3 regions of the Streptomyces sp. NPDC050997 genome follow, and region 1 is predicted to be linked to each of the others. Evidence: predicted binding sites of a transcription regulator. Region 1 holds the regulator's gene; each other region holds the start of a gene.
What was found. The regulator HrcA, encoded in region 1, represses chaperone genes, less so after heat shock. The targets are predictions, from matches to a motif close to TTNGCACTCNGNNNNNCNGAGTGCNAA.
Positions count from the first base shown of each region.

Region 2: the regulator HrcA is predicted to act here: its motif matches at 1,764-1,790, upstream of groL (chaperonin GroEL).
Region 3: the regulator HrcA is predicted to act here: its motif matches at 2,485-2,511, upstream of groES (co-chaperone GroES).

Region 1 is NZ_JBFAGK010000005.1:263,489-268,245, forward strand. Features, by position in the region: gene AB0H86_RS13920 (nitronate monooxygenase) at 1-885, opposite strand, end outside; gene dnaJ (molecular chaperone DnaJ) at 1,055-2,191, opposite strand; gene hrcA (heat-inducible transcriptional repressor HrcA) at 2,192-3,208, opposite strand; gene AB0H86_RS13935 (MBL fold metallo-hydrolase) at 3,380-4,111, shown strand; gene AB0H86_RS13940 (DUF3097 domain-containing protein) at 4,155-4,757, shown strand, end outside.
Region 2 is NZ_JBFAGK010000020.1:146,070-150,826, forward strand. Features, by position in the region: gene thrC (threonine synthase) at 1-554, shown strand, start outside; gene AB0H86_RS34555 (MoaD/ThiS family protein) at 643-918, shown strand; gene AB0H86_RS34560 (cold-shock protein) at 1,349-1,555, shown strand; gene groL (chaperonin GroEL) at 1,953-3,578, shown strand; gene AB0H86_RS34570 (NADH:flavin oxidoreductase) at 3,764-4,757, shown strand, end outside.
Region 3 is NZ_JBFAGK010000019.1:147,951-152,707, reverse strand. Features, by position in the region: gene AB0H86_RS33570 (methyltransferase domain-containing protein) at 1-213, opposite strand, end outside; gene AB0H86_RS33565 (polysaccharide deacetylase family protein) at 421-1,278, shown strand; gene AB0H86_RS33560 (polysaccharide deacetylase family protein) at 1,275-2,090, shown strand; gene groES (co-chaperone GroES) at 2,657-2,965, shown strand; gene groL (chaperonin GroEL) at 3,097-4,716, shown strand.

The DNA.
Region 1 (4,757 bases):
GTTGACCAGGCCGCGGGCCGGCCGGCCGGAGAAGGCGCGGGTCAACTCCGTGCGGACGAACAGGGGGTTGGTCAGCGCGTGCTTGTGGACGGCGTTCGCGCCGGACTCGGCGGTGGCGAGGAACGCCGTGCCGAGCTGGGCCGCGGCGGCGCCCGCGGCGAGTACGGCGGCGATCTGGCTGCCGCGCATGATGCCGCCGGCCGCGACGATCGGGATCCGTACGGTCTCGCGGATCTGGGCGACCAGCGACAGCAGGCCGATGCCGGAGCCGTCGGTCTCCGGGGTGTCCCGGTGGGTGCCCTGGTGGCCGCCCGCCTCCACGCCCTGCGCGATCACCGCGTCGGCGCCGGCCCGTTCGACGGCGAAGGCCTCCTCGGCGGTGGTCGCCGTGACCAGGGTGAAGGTGCCTGCCCGGCGCAACGAGTCCAGGACGTCGGAGCTGGGGACGCCGAAGTGGAAGGAGACCACCGGTACCGGGTTGTCGAGCAACACCGCGAGCTTGGCTTCGTAGCCGTCGTCGCGGCCGCTGTCCTTGTCGCCGAGCTCCGTCTCGTACCAGACGGCCTCGCCGGCCAGCTGGTGGGCGTAGACGTCGACCGCGGCGGCATTGGCGGGCGCGGCGCTAGCCGCTCCAGTGGAGCCGGTGCTTGCACCGGGGTACTCCGGCTGCGGCAGGAAGAGGTTCACGCCGAAGGGGCGGGTCGTGAGGCTCCGCAGCTGCTTGATCTCCTGGTACAGGCCGTCGGCCGTCTTGTACCCGGCAGCGAGGAACCCGAGCCCGCCGGCCTCGCACACGGCGGCTGCGAGCGTCGGTACGGAGACGCCGCCCGCCATGGGGGCCTGCACGATCGGGTATGGGAAGAGATCGGTCAGCGCGGAGGACATGACGGCATGTTGTCACGTCCTCCGAACAAGTCCGAATCCGGCCTTCCGCCCGGCATAGGCCGACGGCATCTCCGAATGTCAGGGCCCTTGGACGGTGCCCCAAGGGCCCCTCGGAGGGGCCCTTGACGCCCGTCGAATCCAGCCCGGCGCAGCCCGGCGGCGGGTGTCCTCAGCGACCGTTGAACGCGTCCTTCAGCCGGGAGAACAACCCCTGCTGCCCCGGCTGGAACTGCCCCGTCGGGCGCTCCTCGCCCCTCAGCTTGGCGAGCTCGCGCAGCAGCCGTTCCTGTTCCGGGTCGAGCTTGGACGGGGTCTGCACCTCGACGTGCACGATGAGGTCGCCGCGACCGCCGCCGCGCAGGTGCGTGACACCGCGCGCGTGCAGCGGGATCGACTGGCCGGACTGGGTGCCGGGCCGGATGTCGACCTCCTCCAGGCCGTCCAGCGTCTCCAGCGGGACCTTGGTGCCCAGGGAGGCCGCCGTCATCGGGAGGGTGACCGTGCAGTGCAGGTCGTCGCCCCGGCGCTGGAACTGCGAGTGCGGCATCTCGTGGATCTCGACGTACAGGTCGCCGGCGGGACCGCCACCGGGTCCGACCTCGCCCTCGCCCGCGAGCTGGATCCGGGTGCCGTTGTCGACACCGGCGGGGATCTTGACCGTCAGGGTGCGACGCGAACGGACTCGGCCGTCGCCGGCGCACTCCGGGCACGGCGTCGGGACGACCGTGCCGAAGCCCTGACACTGCGGGCAGGGGCGCGAGGTCATGACCTGGCCCAGGAAGGACCGGGTCACCTGCGACACCTCACCGCGGCCGCGGCACATGTCACACGTCTGGGCGGTCGTGCCCGGCGCCGCGCCCTCACCACTGCAGGTGACGCAGACGATCGCCGTGTCGACCTGGATGTCCTTCGTGGTGCCGAAGGCCGCCTCGTCCAGCTCGATCTCCAGCCGGATCATCGCGTCCTGGCCGCGCCGGGTGCGCGAGCGCGGACCGCGCTGCGACGCCGTACCGAAGAACGCGTCCATGATGTCCGAGAAGTTGCCGAAACCGCCGGCGCCGAAGCCGCCCGCGCCACCGCCGCCCGCCTGCGAGAGCGGGTCACCGCCGAGGTCGTAGACCTGCTTCTTCTGCGGGTCCGACAGCACCTCGTAAGCGGCGTTGATCTCCTTGAACCGCTCCTGGGTCTTCGGATCCGGATTGACGTCCGGGTGCAGCTCGCGTGCGAGCCGCCGGAAGGCCTTCTTGATCTCTTCCTGCGACGCGTCGCGGCGCACGCCTAGAACGGCGTAGTAGTCCGTGGCCACTTACGACTCCGCCAGGATCTGTCCGACGTACCGTGCCACTGCGCGTACCGCTCCCATCGTTCCCGGGTAATCCATGCGGGTCGGTCCGACCACGCCGAGCTTGGCTACTGCCTCGCCGCCCGAACCGTAACCGACCGAGACCACAGAAGTGGAGTTGAGTCCCTCATAGGCGTTCTCATGACCGATCCGTACGGTCATGCCCGAATCCCCCGCCTCGCCAAGCAACTTGAGAAGCACGACCTGCTCCTCCAGCGCTTCCAGGACGGGTCGGATGGTGAGGGGAAAGTCATGCCCGAAGCGGGTCAGATTGGCGGTGCCGCCGATCATCAGCCGCTCCTCGTTCTCCTCGACGAGCGTCTCCAGGAGGGTGGAGAGCACCGTCGCGACCGTGCCGCGGTCCTCGACGTCGAAGGCCTCCGGCAGATCCTCCACCAGATGCGGGACGTCGGCGAAACGACGGCCCGCGATCCGGCTGTTGAGCCGCGCCCGCAGATCCGCGAGCGGGCTCTCGCCGAACGGCGCCGGGCAGTCGACCATCCGCTGCTCGACCCGCCCGGTGTCCGTGATCAGCACGAGCATCACACGCGCGGGCGCGAGTGACAGCAGCTCGACGTGCCGCACGGTCGAACGGGTCAGCGAGGGGTACTGCACGACGGCGACCTGCCGAGTCAGCTGCGCGAGCAGCCGCACGGTCCGCGCCACGACGTCGTCGAGGTCGACGGCGCCGTCGAGGAAGTTCTGGATGGCGCGCCGTTCCGGCCCGGTCATCGGCTTGACCCCGGCCAGCTTGTCGACGAACAGCCGGTACCCCTTGTCGGTGGGAATCCGCCCGGCGCTGGTGTGCGGCTGGGCGATGAACCCCTCGTCCTCCAGGGCGGCCATGTCGTTGCGGACCGTCGCCGGGGAGACACCGAGATTGTGCCGCTCGGTGAGCGCCTTGGACCCTACGGGCTCCTCGGTGCCGACGTAGTCCTGGACGATGGCGCGCAGCACCTGGAGCCTGCGTTCACTCAGCATCCGCGCACACCTCCAGAAGTCGTCCCCCAGTCCCCTGGGTGCCTGGCCTGGCACTCGTCATATCCGAGTGCCAGCGTTCCCCGGCCCAGTGTACGGCCGTGAGGTACGCACCGGGCAAGGCCGGTCCCACGAGGCCGTGCCCGGACGTGCCGTTCTGGTTAGCGTCGCCGTATGACGGTGACTTGGGAAGAGCTGGGATGGGAGCGGGTTTCGGCCGGGGTCGGGCGGTGCCGGCTCCCTGGCTGGGACTGCACGGTGGGGCTGGTCGTCGGCGAGGGCAGCGCCCTGGTGATCGACGCCGGGTCGAGCCTCCAGGAGGGTGCCCGGCTGCGGGCGGGGGCGGAGGAGCTCGCCGGTCACCGTGTGACTCATCTCGCGCTGACCCACCCCCACTTCGACCACGTGTTCGGCGCGGCGGCGTTCGCGGGGGTGGAGGTGTTCGGCCCGGTGGGCATCGACACGGTGTTCGAGGGGCGGTCCGCTCGCGAGGGGCTGCGGGCGGACGCGGTCCACCACGGCCTGGCGGCCTCCTCGGCGGACGAGGCGGTCGACGCCCTGGTGGTGCCCCGGCACCGGGTCTCCGGCGAGTGGACCCTCGACCTGGGCGGCGGCCGGCAGGTCCTGCTGGCGAACGTGGGCCCCGGCCACACCGCCCACGATCTCGCGGTCCTGGTGCCGGGCTCACCCGGGGTGGTCTTCTGCGGCGACCTGGTCGAGGAGTCCGGCGAGCCCCAGGCGGGCCCGGACGCCGTACCGTCGCACTGGCCGGCCGCGCTGGACCGGCTGCTGGAGCTGGGCGGCGAGGACGCGCGGTACGTGCCCGGTCACGGAGCGGTGGTGGACGCGGGGTTCGTACGGGCCCAGCGGGACGCGCTGGCGGGGCGCTTCGGCGTGTCGCGGTGACCCGGACGGCCGGACGGCCGCGGCTTCTCCTATCGTCATCCGAATGCGCCAGTACTCTTCGGACCTGACCCCGCCGTGGAAGAAGACCGAGCCCGCACCGGAAGTCCCTGCGGAGCCCGGCCTGGTGGTCGAGGAGCCCGGGTCGGGTTTCTGCGGTGCGGTGATCCGCTGCGAGGCGGGCACGGTCACCCTGGAGGACCGCTTCGGCAAGCACCGGGTCTTCCCGATGGAGCCCCGGGGCTTCCTGCTGGAGGGCCGTGCGGTCACCCTGGTCCGGCCGACCGGGCAGGCTCCGGTACGTCCCACCCGTACCGCATCCGGTTCGGTCGCCGTCCCGAGCGCACGCGCGCGCGTGGCCCGCGCCGGGCGCATCTACGTCGAGGGCCGGCACGACGCCGAGCTGGTCGAGAAGGTGTGGGGCGACGACCTGCGCGTCGAGGGCGTGGTCGTGGAGTACCTGGAGGGCGTGGACGACCTCCCGTCCATCGTGGCGGACTTCGCGCCGGGCCCCGACGCCCGTCTGGGCATCCTGGTGGACCATCTGGTCCCCGGCACGAAGGAGTGGCGCATCGCGGAGTCGGTGACCAGCGAGCACGCCCTGGTGGTGGGCCACCCGTACATCGACATCTGGGAAGCGGTGAAGCCG
Region 2 (4,757 bases), on a different contig from region 1:
TCGGCTGGCAGCTCCCGGACCAGCTGGTCGTACCGATCGCCTCCGGCTCGCAGCTCACGAAGATCGACAAGGGTCTGCAGGAGCTGATCAAGCTCGGGCTCGTCGAGGACAAGCCGTACAAGATCTTCGGTGCGCAGGCCGAGGGCTGCTCGCCGGTGTCCGTCGCCTACAAGGCCGGGCAGGACGTGGTCCGGCCGCAGAAGCCGAACACCATCGCCAAGTCGCTGGCGATCGGCAACCCGGCCGACGGCCCCTACGTGCTCGACATCGCCCGTCGCACCGGCGGCGCGGTGGAGGACGTGGACGACGAGCAGATCGTCGACGCGATCAAGCTGCTGGCGCGGACCGAGGGGATCTTCGCGGAGACCGCCGGTGGGGTGACCGTTGGGGTGGCGAAGAAGCTGATCGAGAACGGTCTTCTCGACCCGACGAAGACCACGGTGGTTCTGAACACTGGTGATGGTCTCAAGACGTTGGATGCGGTGGCCGGCACGGGGCTGACTGCGACGATTCGTCCCAACCTTGAGTCGTTCCGTGAGGCTGGACTCGTCTAATTCGTTTCGTCTGCGGGCCCGTGGGGGCTGGTCGCGCAGTTCCCCGCGCCCCTGTCGGGGGCGCCGAACCTGACCGGAGGTCATCAGCATGAGCGTCAACGTCCGCATCCCCACCATCCTGCGCACCTACACCGGCGGCAAGGCCGAGGTCGCCGCCGAGGGGGGCACCCTCGGCGAGGTCATCGCCGACCTGGAGAAGAACCACACCGGCATCGCCGCGCGCGTTCTCGACGACCAGGGCAAGCTGCGCCGGTTCGTCAACGTGTACGTGAACGACGACGACGTCCGCTTCGAGCAGGGTCTGGAGACGGCGACCCCGGACGGCGCCGGTGTCTCCATCATTCCGGCCGTCGCCGGCGGCTGATCATTACCTTCGGTAACATCAGTTACCGAGCGTTCATCGAATTGCCCCCTCCGTGAGAGAAGCGGAGGGGGCAATTCAATGTGGTTGAGCGCGGTACAGTTGGGGAACGCGCTGCCCCATCACAGGTCGGCAGCCCTTGTTTCTGCCTTACGCCCGACAAGATGTAGCCAAAGTGTGCGCCTCTTTCGTGGCTTTTGTGCTCTTTGTGTGGCCCGACTTGCCCTGAATTCGGGCGAATTCTCACCACATTCCGGATCGCGTGCGTCCTGAATTCTCGTCCGATTGACCTGTTGCAGACGGCAGTTGGGCAGATACATTCGGCCGCGGTCGACGCGTTCCGGCGCACGCCCCCAATCATGTGGGGGGTGAGGTCTGACCCGGATCCATGAAGTGTGGGTCTGTGCAAGGGCCAGTAATAGGGGAGTTAGGCATGGCTCAGGGCACCGTCAAGTGGTTCAACGCGGAGAAGGGGTACGGCTTCATCGCGGTCGACGGTGGTGCGGATGTTTTCGTCCACTACAGCGCCATCCAGATGGACGGGTACCGCACCCTGGAAGAGGGGCAGCGGGTCGATTTCGAGATCTCGCAGGGTCAGAAGGGGCCGCAGGCGGACATGGTTCGTCTGGCGACCGGCTGAATCGCGCCGGGTAAAGCAGCGACGTTCTTCTGTTCTTCTTCGAAGGGCTCGCACCTCTCACGGGGTGTGGGCCCTTCGGTGTGTCCGGGGTGCGAGGGGTGCGAGCGATGTGTCCGGGGCACGTGCCCCCGAGGTGTCCCGGGGGCACGGCGGCCGTGCCAGGGGCGCGGCGACGGGACGCTGTTCACCTGCGGATCCCTCCGAGGCGCTTGCACTCGGCATGGGCGAGTGCTAATCATTGGCGTTAGCACTCTGAAGGTGAGAGTGACAAGAAGGACCGAGTCGGTGAGGCCCGCAGGCCAGGTGGGGCAAGGAACCACGAGGCATGCGAGCCGTCCGTCGCGGGCGCGGGCGCGGTCCGAAGGAATCACCCCCAGTCCTGGAGGGACCACTTCACATGGCCAAGATCATCGCGTTCGACGAGGAGGCACGGCGCGGCCTCGAGCGCGGCATGAACCAGCTCGCGGACGCCGTCAAGGTGACGCTCGGCCCCAAGGGTCGCAACGTCGTCCTCGAGAAGAAGTGGGGCGCCCCCACGATCACCAACGATGGTGTTTCCATCGCCAAGGAGATCGAGCTCGAGGACCCGTACGAGAAGATCGGCGCCGAGCTGGTCAAGGAAGTCGCCAAGAAGACGGACGACGTCGCTGGTGACGGTACGACCACGGCGACCGTTCTCGCCCAGGCCCTCGTCAAGGAAGGCCTGCGCAACGTAGCCGCCGGCGCCAACCCGATGGCCCTCAAGCGCGGTATCGAGAAGGCCGTCGAGGCCGTCTCCGGTGCCCTGCTCGAGCAGGCCAAGGATGTCGAGACCAAGGAGCAGATCGCCTCCACGGCCTCCATCTCCGCCGCCGACACCCAGATCGGCGAGCTCATCGCCGAGGCCATGGACAAGGTCGGCAAGGAAGGCGTCATCACCGTCGAGGAGTCCCAGACCTTCGGTCTGGAGCTCGAGCTCACCGAGGGTATGCGCTTCGACAAGGGCTACATCTCGGCGTACTTCGCCACCGACATGGAGCGTATGGAGGCGTCGCTCGACGACCCGTACATCCTGATCGCCAACTCCAAGATCGGCTCGGTCAAGGACCTGCTGCCGCTCCTGGAGAAGGTCATGCAGTCGGGCAAGCCGCTGCTGATCATCGCCGAGGACGTCGAGGGCGAGGCCCTGTCGACCCTGGTCGTCAACAAGATCCGTGGCACCTTCAAGTCCGTCGCCGTCAAGGCCCCGGGCTTCGGCGACCGCCGCAAGGCGATGCTGAACGACATCGCCATCCTCACCGGCGGCGAGGTCATCTCCGAGGAGGTCGGTCTCAAGCTCGAGAACACCTCCATCGACCTCCTGGGCAAGGCCCGCAAGGTCGTCATCACCAAGGACGAGACCACCATCGTCGACGGTGCCGGCTCCTCCGACCAGGTCCAGGGCCGGGTCAACCAGATCCGCGCCGAGATCGAGAACAGCGACTCGGACTACGACCGCGAGAAGCTGCAGGAGCGCCTGGCGAAGCTCGCCGGCGGTGTCGCGGTCATCAAGGCCGGCGCCGCCACCGAGGTGGAGCTCAAGGAGCGCAAGCACCGCATCGAGGACGCCGTTCGCAACGCGAAGGCGGCCGTCGAAGAGGGCATCGTCGCCGGTGGTGGCGTGGCCCTGCTGCAGGCCTCCTCGGTCTTCGAGAAGCTGGACCTTGAGGGTGACGAGCTGACCGGCGCCAACGCCGTGAAGCTGGCCCTGGAGGCCCCGCTCAAGCAGATCGCCGTCAACGGTGGTCTCGAGGGTGGCGTCATCGTCGAGAAGGTGCGCAACCTGCCCGTCGGTCACGGCCTGAACGCCGCGACCGGTGAGTACGTCGACATGATCGCCGAAGGCATCATCGACCCGGCGAAGGTGACCCGTTCCGCGCTGCAGAACGCCGCCTCCATCGCCGCGCTCTTCCTCACCACCGAGGCCGTCATCGCCGACAAGCCGGAGAAGGCGGGCGCTGCCCCGGCCGGCGGCGGCATGCCGGGCGGTGACATGGACTTCTGATCGACCTGAGGGTTGATCAACCGTCCTTGACCGAGGGCGGCACTCCCTGGAGACAGGGGGTGCCGCCCTCGGGCGTGTTCGGGGTCACAACGCGGGCGGAATGCCGGGGCGGGTGTGGTGGTTGACGCCTACGCGCTGTATATGCGCATGCACATACCACCCGGTCCACCCCGAGGAGCCCCCACGTGACCGTCGCCGCCTCCGCCTCTCGCGCGGCCGAAGTCCTGTCCCGGCCTGTTTCCCTCAACGGCCTGACCGTCCCCAACCGCATCGCGATGGCTCCGATGACCCGGGCATTCTCCCCGGGCGGCATCCCGGGCGCGGACGTGGCGTCGTACTACGCGCGCCGGGCCGCCGCGGGCGTCGGCCTGATCGTCACCGAGGGCACGTACGTCGGTCACGCGTCGGCCGGATCGAGCGACAGCATCCCGCGCTTCCACGGCGAGGAGCAGCTCGCGGGCTGGGCGAAGGTCGCCGAGGCGGTGCACGCGGCGGGCGGCACGATCGTCCCGCAGCTGTGGCACATCGGCATGGTGCGCGAGCAGGGCCAGCCGCCCTACGCGGACGCCCCCGCCGTCGGCCCCTCCGGACTGCGCCTCGGCGCCGACGACGTCACCGGCAAGGCGATGACGCAGCGGGACCTCGACGATGTCATCGGCGCGTTCGCCGAGGCCGCGGCCGCCGCCGAGCGGATCGGCTTCGACGGCGTGGAACTGCACGGCGCCCACGGCTACCTCATCGACCAGTTCCTGTGGGCGGGCACCAACCGCCGTACGGACGCCTACGGCGGTGACCCGCTGGCCCGGGCGAAGTTCGCCGAGGAGATCGTGGCGGCGGTCCGCGAGACCGTCTCGCCCGAGTTCCCGATCATCTTCCGCTACTCCCAGTGGAAGCAGGACGTGTACCGGGCGCGCCTCGCCGAGACCCCCGAGGCGCTGGAGGCCATCCTCGCCCCGCTCGCCGCGGCCGGCGTCGACGCCTTCCACGCCTCCACCCGCCGCTACTGGCTCCCCGAGTTCGACGGCTCGGACCTCAACCTGGCCGGCTGGACCAAGAAGCTCACCGGCAAGCCCGCCATCACCGTCGGCTCGGTCGGCCTCGACGGCGACTTCCACAAGGGCTTCCAGGGCGAGGGCGCTCCGCTGAGGGGCATCGACGACCTCCTCGACCGCCTGGAGT
Region 3 (4,757 bases), on a different contig from region 1:
GGTGAAGAACATCCGCCCGGCGTCCTCGGCCCCGAACTTCGCCGCCGCCCGCTGCCGCAGCAGGGCCTGCCCGAGTGCCGCCGACACCAGGGCGGCGGGATGGTCGCGGCGCAGCCGGGTGGCGACGGCGAGTTCGTCGGCGGGGGCGGTGCCGCGCACTTCGTCGAGGAGGGCGCGGCCCTCGGGGGTGAGGAGGGGAGCGAGGTCGTTCACCGGCTCATTGTGGGCCAGTCGGTGGATGGTCCGCCTCCGGCGGCGGTGTCACCGAGGGTTCGCGGCGCTGGCCTGCGAGGATCCGGCACCATGCGGTCAGTAGGACAAAATTACAACAACAGGTCTTTGTGGCGTAATTGGTCTTCTCGGCGGCTCCGATCCGTTCAACCCCCGTGGTCCTCCCGGCAGCTTCGGTCCTCGCTGTGGGTGAAGGGCGGTATCGCCGTGCTGGCCACCGCCGCCATCGTCTCGGGCTGCGCGCAGGACGGCGACGTCGAGGCGCCGCCCGCTCCCGGCCCGGCCCGCGCCCTGGACCAGTACGCCGCCAGGCTGCGCGCCGCGCACCGGGCCCGGATGGCGGTGGCCGAGCGCTGGGGCCTCAAGAAGGTCCCGCTGATGGCACCGGCGCCCCCGGCGGTGAAGCCGAGGATCACCACCCGTGAGGGCTTCGAGGTCGACGGCCACCGGGAACTGAACCTGCCCCCCGTCTTCACCACGGTCCCCACCAAGGAGAAGGTCGTCTTCCTCACCATCGACGACGGGGCCGAGAAGGACCCGGAGTTCCTGCGGATGATGAGCGAGCTGCGGATCCCGTACACCGCCTTCCTCAGCGACTACCTGATCAAGGGCGACTACGGCTACTTCGGGAAGATGCGGGACCGGGGGGTCGTACTCAACAACCACACCCTCCACCACCCCTACCTGCGGGGGATGTCGTACGCCCGCCAGAAGTACGAGATCTGCGGCATGCAGGACGTGATCGAGGAGCGCTACGGCAAGCGGCCCAGGCTCTTCCGCCCGCCCTTCGGCAGCTACGACAGGGCCACCCTGCGCGCGGCGAAGAGCTGCGGGGTCCGGTACGCCCCGCTGTGGAACGAGGAGGTCTTCGTCGACCACTGGGACTACCGCGAGTGGGGCCGGGGCCTCCACCCCGGCGACATCGTGCTCACCCACTTCCGGGGCCGGGGCAGCTGGAAGGGCACGATGCCGGACATGGTCCGCCGGTTCCTGAACAAGGTCACGCGCGAGGGGTACGCCGTGGGCCGCCTGGAGGACTACCTGTGAGGCGGTGGGCGCCGGCGGCCGCGGTCCTGGCGCTGACTCTCCTCGCCGGCTGCGCGCAGTCCGTCGACCCCATCGAACGGCTGGGTGAGAAGGCGGCCGGGCGGGTGGGCTCGCTCGGCCCGTCCGGGGTGGGGGAGCCCGCGTACCGCCGCTGGGGCCTGGCAGGTCCACTGCCGCCCGCCCCGCGGCCTCCCGCCCGGCCCGCCGCCCCGCACACCGCGGGCCCGGGCCTGACGCCCGTGGTGGACCGTGTCCGTACGACCGACAAGGTCGTCTTCCTGACCTACGACGACGGCGCCGAGAGGGACCCCCGGTTCGTCGACCTGGTCCGTGAACTGCGGCTCCCGGTCAGCATGTTCCTCACGGACAGTGTCGTCGGACCGGGGTACGGCCACTTCGCGCGTCTGCAGGCGGTCGGCGCGAGCATCCAGAACCACACCCTCGACCACGCCGCCCTGCGCGGGCTGCCCTACGCCGGCCAGCGCGCCGAGATCTGCGGCCAGCAGGACAAACTCAGGTCCCGCTTCGGCATCCGCCCCCACCTCTTCCGCCCGCCCTACGGCGCGTACGACACGACGACCCTGCGCGCGGCCACCGACTGCTCAGTCGCGGCGGTCGTCCTGTGGCGGGCGTCCATGGAGGGCGAGCGGCTGACCTTCGCGAAGGGGGAGAGCCGGCTGCGGGCGGGGGACATCGTGTCGGTGGCGTCGGGCGAGTCCGCCGCCGAGCCGCTGCGGGAGCGGACGGTACGGCTGCTGAGGGAGATCCGGGAGGCGGGCCTGACGGTGGGGAGGCTGGAGGACTACCTTTGACGCCCTCTCCTGCCCAAAGGCAGGAGATTCCGGTCCGTACCTCCCCCAGCTCTCGGCTTCGCTCGAGCAGGGGGGACCCCCATCGCGGTACCACCATGGGTTCCTGTTTCACAGGCCACCGCCGACCGGTGAGGGTCGGTCTTACACGGCCTCCGCAGGCCTGACTTCCCGCCCGTCCGGCGGTAGGTCCGACAACTCCGTTGTCGGACAAGGCGATCTTAGCCATGCCGCTGCGCCCCTCCGGGCCACTACGGGCAGGATGCCCTACACCTCCACCCTGAAGGGTGGAGCACTGGGCAAGTGTTCGGTAGCGGGAGCCCGGGCGGCAGGCGCTCCGGCACCAGGCCCGTGGACGGTGAACACCGGACCAAAACCGCGCCGCGCGCCGCACGAATTGGCACTCCGCTTGACCGAGTGCTAATCGCGGTCATAGTCTCGGACCTGGCACTCCCCACTGGAGAGTGCCAACTAGCGACGGGCAGGTCCGGCACCCGCGACGACGGATCCACCTGGTCGCCACCTCAGACAGTTAACCCCGTGAGATCTCCGAAGGGGGAGGTCGGATCGTGACGACCACCAGCTCCAAGGTTGCCATCAAGCCGCTCGAGGACCGCATTGTGGTCCAGCCGCTCGACGCTGAGCAGACCACCGCCTCTGGCCTGGTCATTCCGGACACCGCCAAGGAGAAGCCCCAGGAGGGCGTCGTCCTGGCCGTCGGTCCGGGCCGCTTCGAGAACGGCGAGCGACTTCCGCTCGACGTAAAGACCGGCGACATCGTGCTGTACAGCAAGTACGGCGGTACCGAGGTGAAGTACAACGGCGAGGAGTACCTCGTCCTCTCGGCTCGCGACGTGCTCGCGATCATCGAGAAGTAGTTCACCTCGCTTCGCTTCACCGCGAAGCACATTGCATTGAGCTGCGCCCCTGGCCCCCCGCGATCACTAGTGAGCCGGGTGCCAGGGGCGCGGCTAATTTCACCTAGATTTCCGAGAGGGCTCACGCTCCCATGGCGAAGATCCTGAAGTTCGACGAGGACGCCCGTCGCGCCCTCGAGCGCGGCGTCAACAAGCTCGCCGACACGGTCAAGGTGACGATCGGCCCCCGCGGCCGCAACGTCGTCATCGACAAGAAGTTCGGCGCTCCCACCATCACCAACGACGGCGTCACCATCGCCCGTGAGGTCGAGGTCGAGGACCCGTTCGAGAACCTCGGCGCCCAGCTGGTGAAGGAGGTGGCGACCAAGACCAACGACATCGCGGGTGACGGCACCACCACCGCCACCGTGCTCGCCCAGGCGCTCGTACGCGAGGGCCTGAAGAACGTGGCCGCGGGCGCCTCCCCGGCCGCCCTGAAGAAGGGCATCGACGCCGCGGTCAAGGCCGTGTCCGAGGAACTCCTCGCGACCGCCCGACCGATCGACGAGAAGTCCGACATCGCCGCCGTCGCCGGCCTGTCCGCCCAGGACAGCCAGGTCGGCGAGCTCATCGCCGAGGCGATGGACAAGGTCGGCAAGGACGGTGTCATCACCGTCGAGGAGTCCAACACCTTCGGTCTGGAGCTGGACTTCACCGAGGGCATGGCCTTCGACAAGGGCTACCTGTCGCCGTACTTCGTGACGGACCAGGAGCGCATGGAGGCCGTCCTCGACGACCCGTACATCCTGATCACGCAGGGCAAGGTCTCCTCCATCCAGGACCTGCTGCCGCTGCTGGAGAAGGTCATCCAGACCAACTCCTCCAAGCCGCTGCTGATCATCGCCGAGGACGTCGAGGGCGAGGCCCTCTCCACCCTCGTCGTGAACAAGATCCGTGGCACCTTCAACGCGGTCGCGGTCAAGGCTCCCGGCTTCGGTGACCGGCGCAAGGCCATGCTCCAGGACATCTCGGTCCTGACCGGCGCCACCGTCGTCGCCGAGGAGGTCGGCCTCAAGCTCGACCAGGTCGGCCTCGAGGTGCTGGGCTCCGCCCGCCGCGTCACGATCACCAAGGACGACACGACGATCGTCGACGGCGCCGGCAAGACCGAGGACGTCCACGGTCGCGTCGCCCAGATCAAGTCCGAGATCGAGAACACCGACTCCGACTGGGACCGCGAGAAGCTCTCGGAGCGCCTCGCGAAGCTGGCCGGCGGCGTGTGCGTGATCAAGGTCGGCGCCGCCACCGAGGTGGAGCTGAAGGAGAAGAAGCACCGTCTGGAGGACGCCATCTCCGCGACCCGCGCCGCGGTCGAGGAGGGCATCGTCTCCGGTGGTGGCTCCGCGCTGGTCCACGCCGTCAAGGTCCTCGAGGGCAACCTCGGCAAGACCGGCGACGAGGCCACCGGTGTCGCGGTCGTCCGCAAGGCCGCCGTCGAGCCGCTGCGCTGGATCGCCGAGAACGCCGGCCTCGAGGGTTACGTCATCACGGCCAAGGTCGCCGAGCTCGACAAGGGCCAGGGCTTCAACGCCGCCACCGGTGAGTACGGCGACCTGGTCAAGGCCGGCGTCATCGACCCGGTGAAGGTCACCCGCTCCGCCCTGGAGAACGCCGCCTCCATCGCCTCCCTGCTCCTGACGACCGAGACCCTGGTCGTCGAGAAGAAGGAAGAGGAAGAGCCGGCTGCCGGGGGCCACGGTCACTCCCACTGAGGACCCCGCTCGCAGAGGGCCCCGTTCCGCACTCAGGTGCC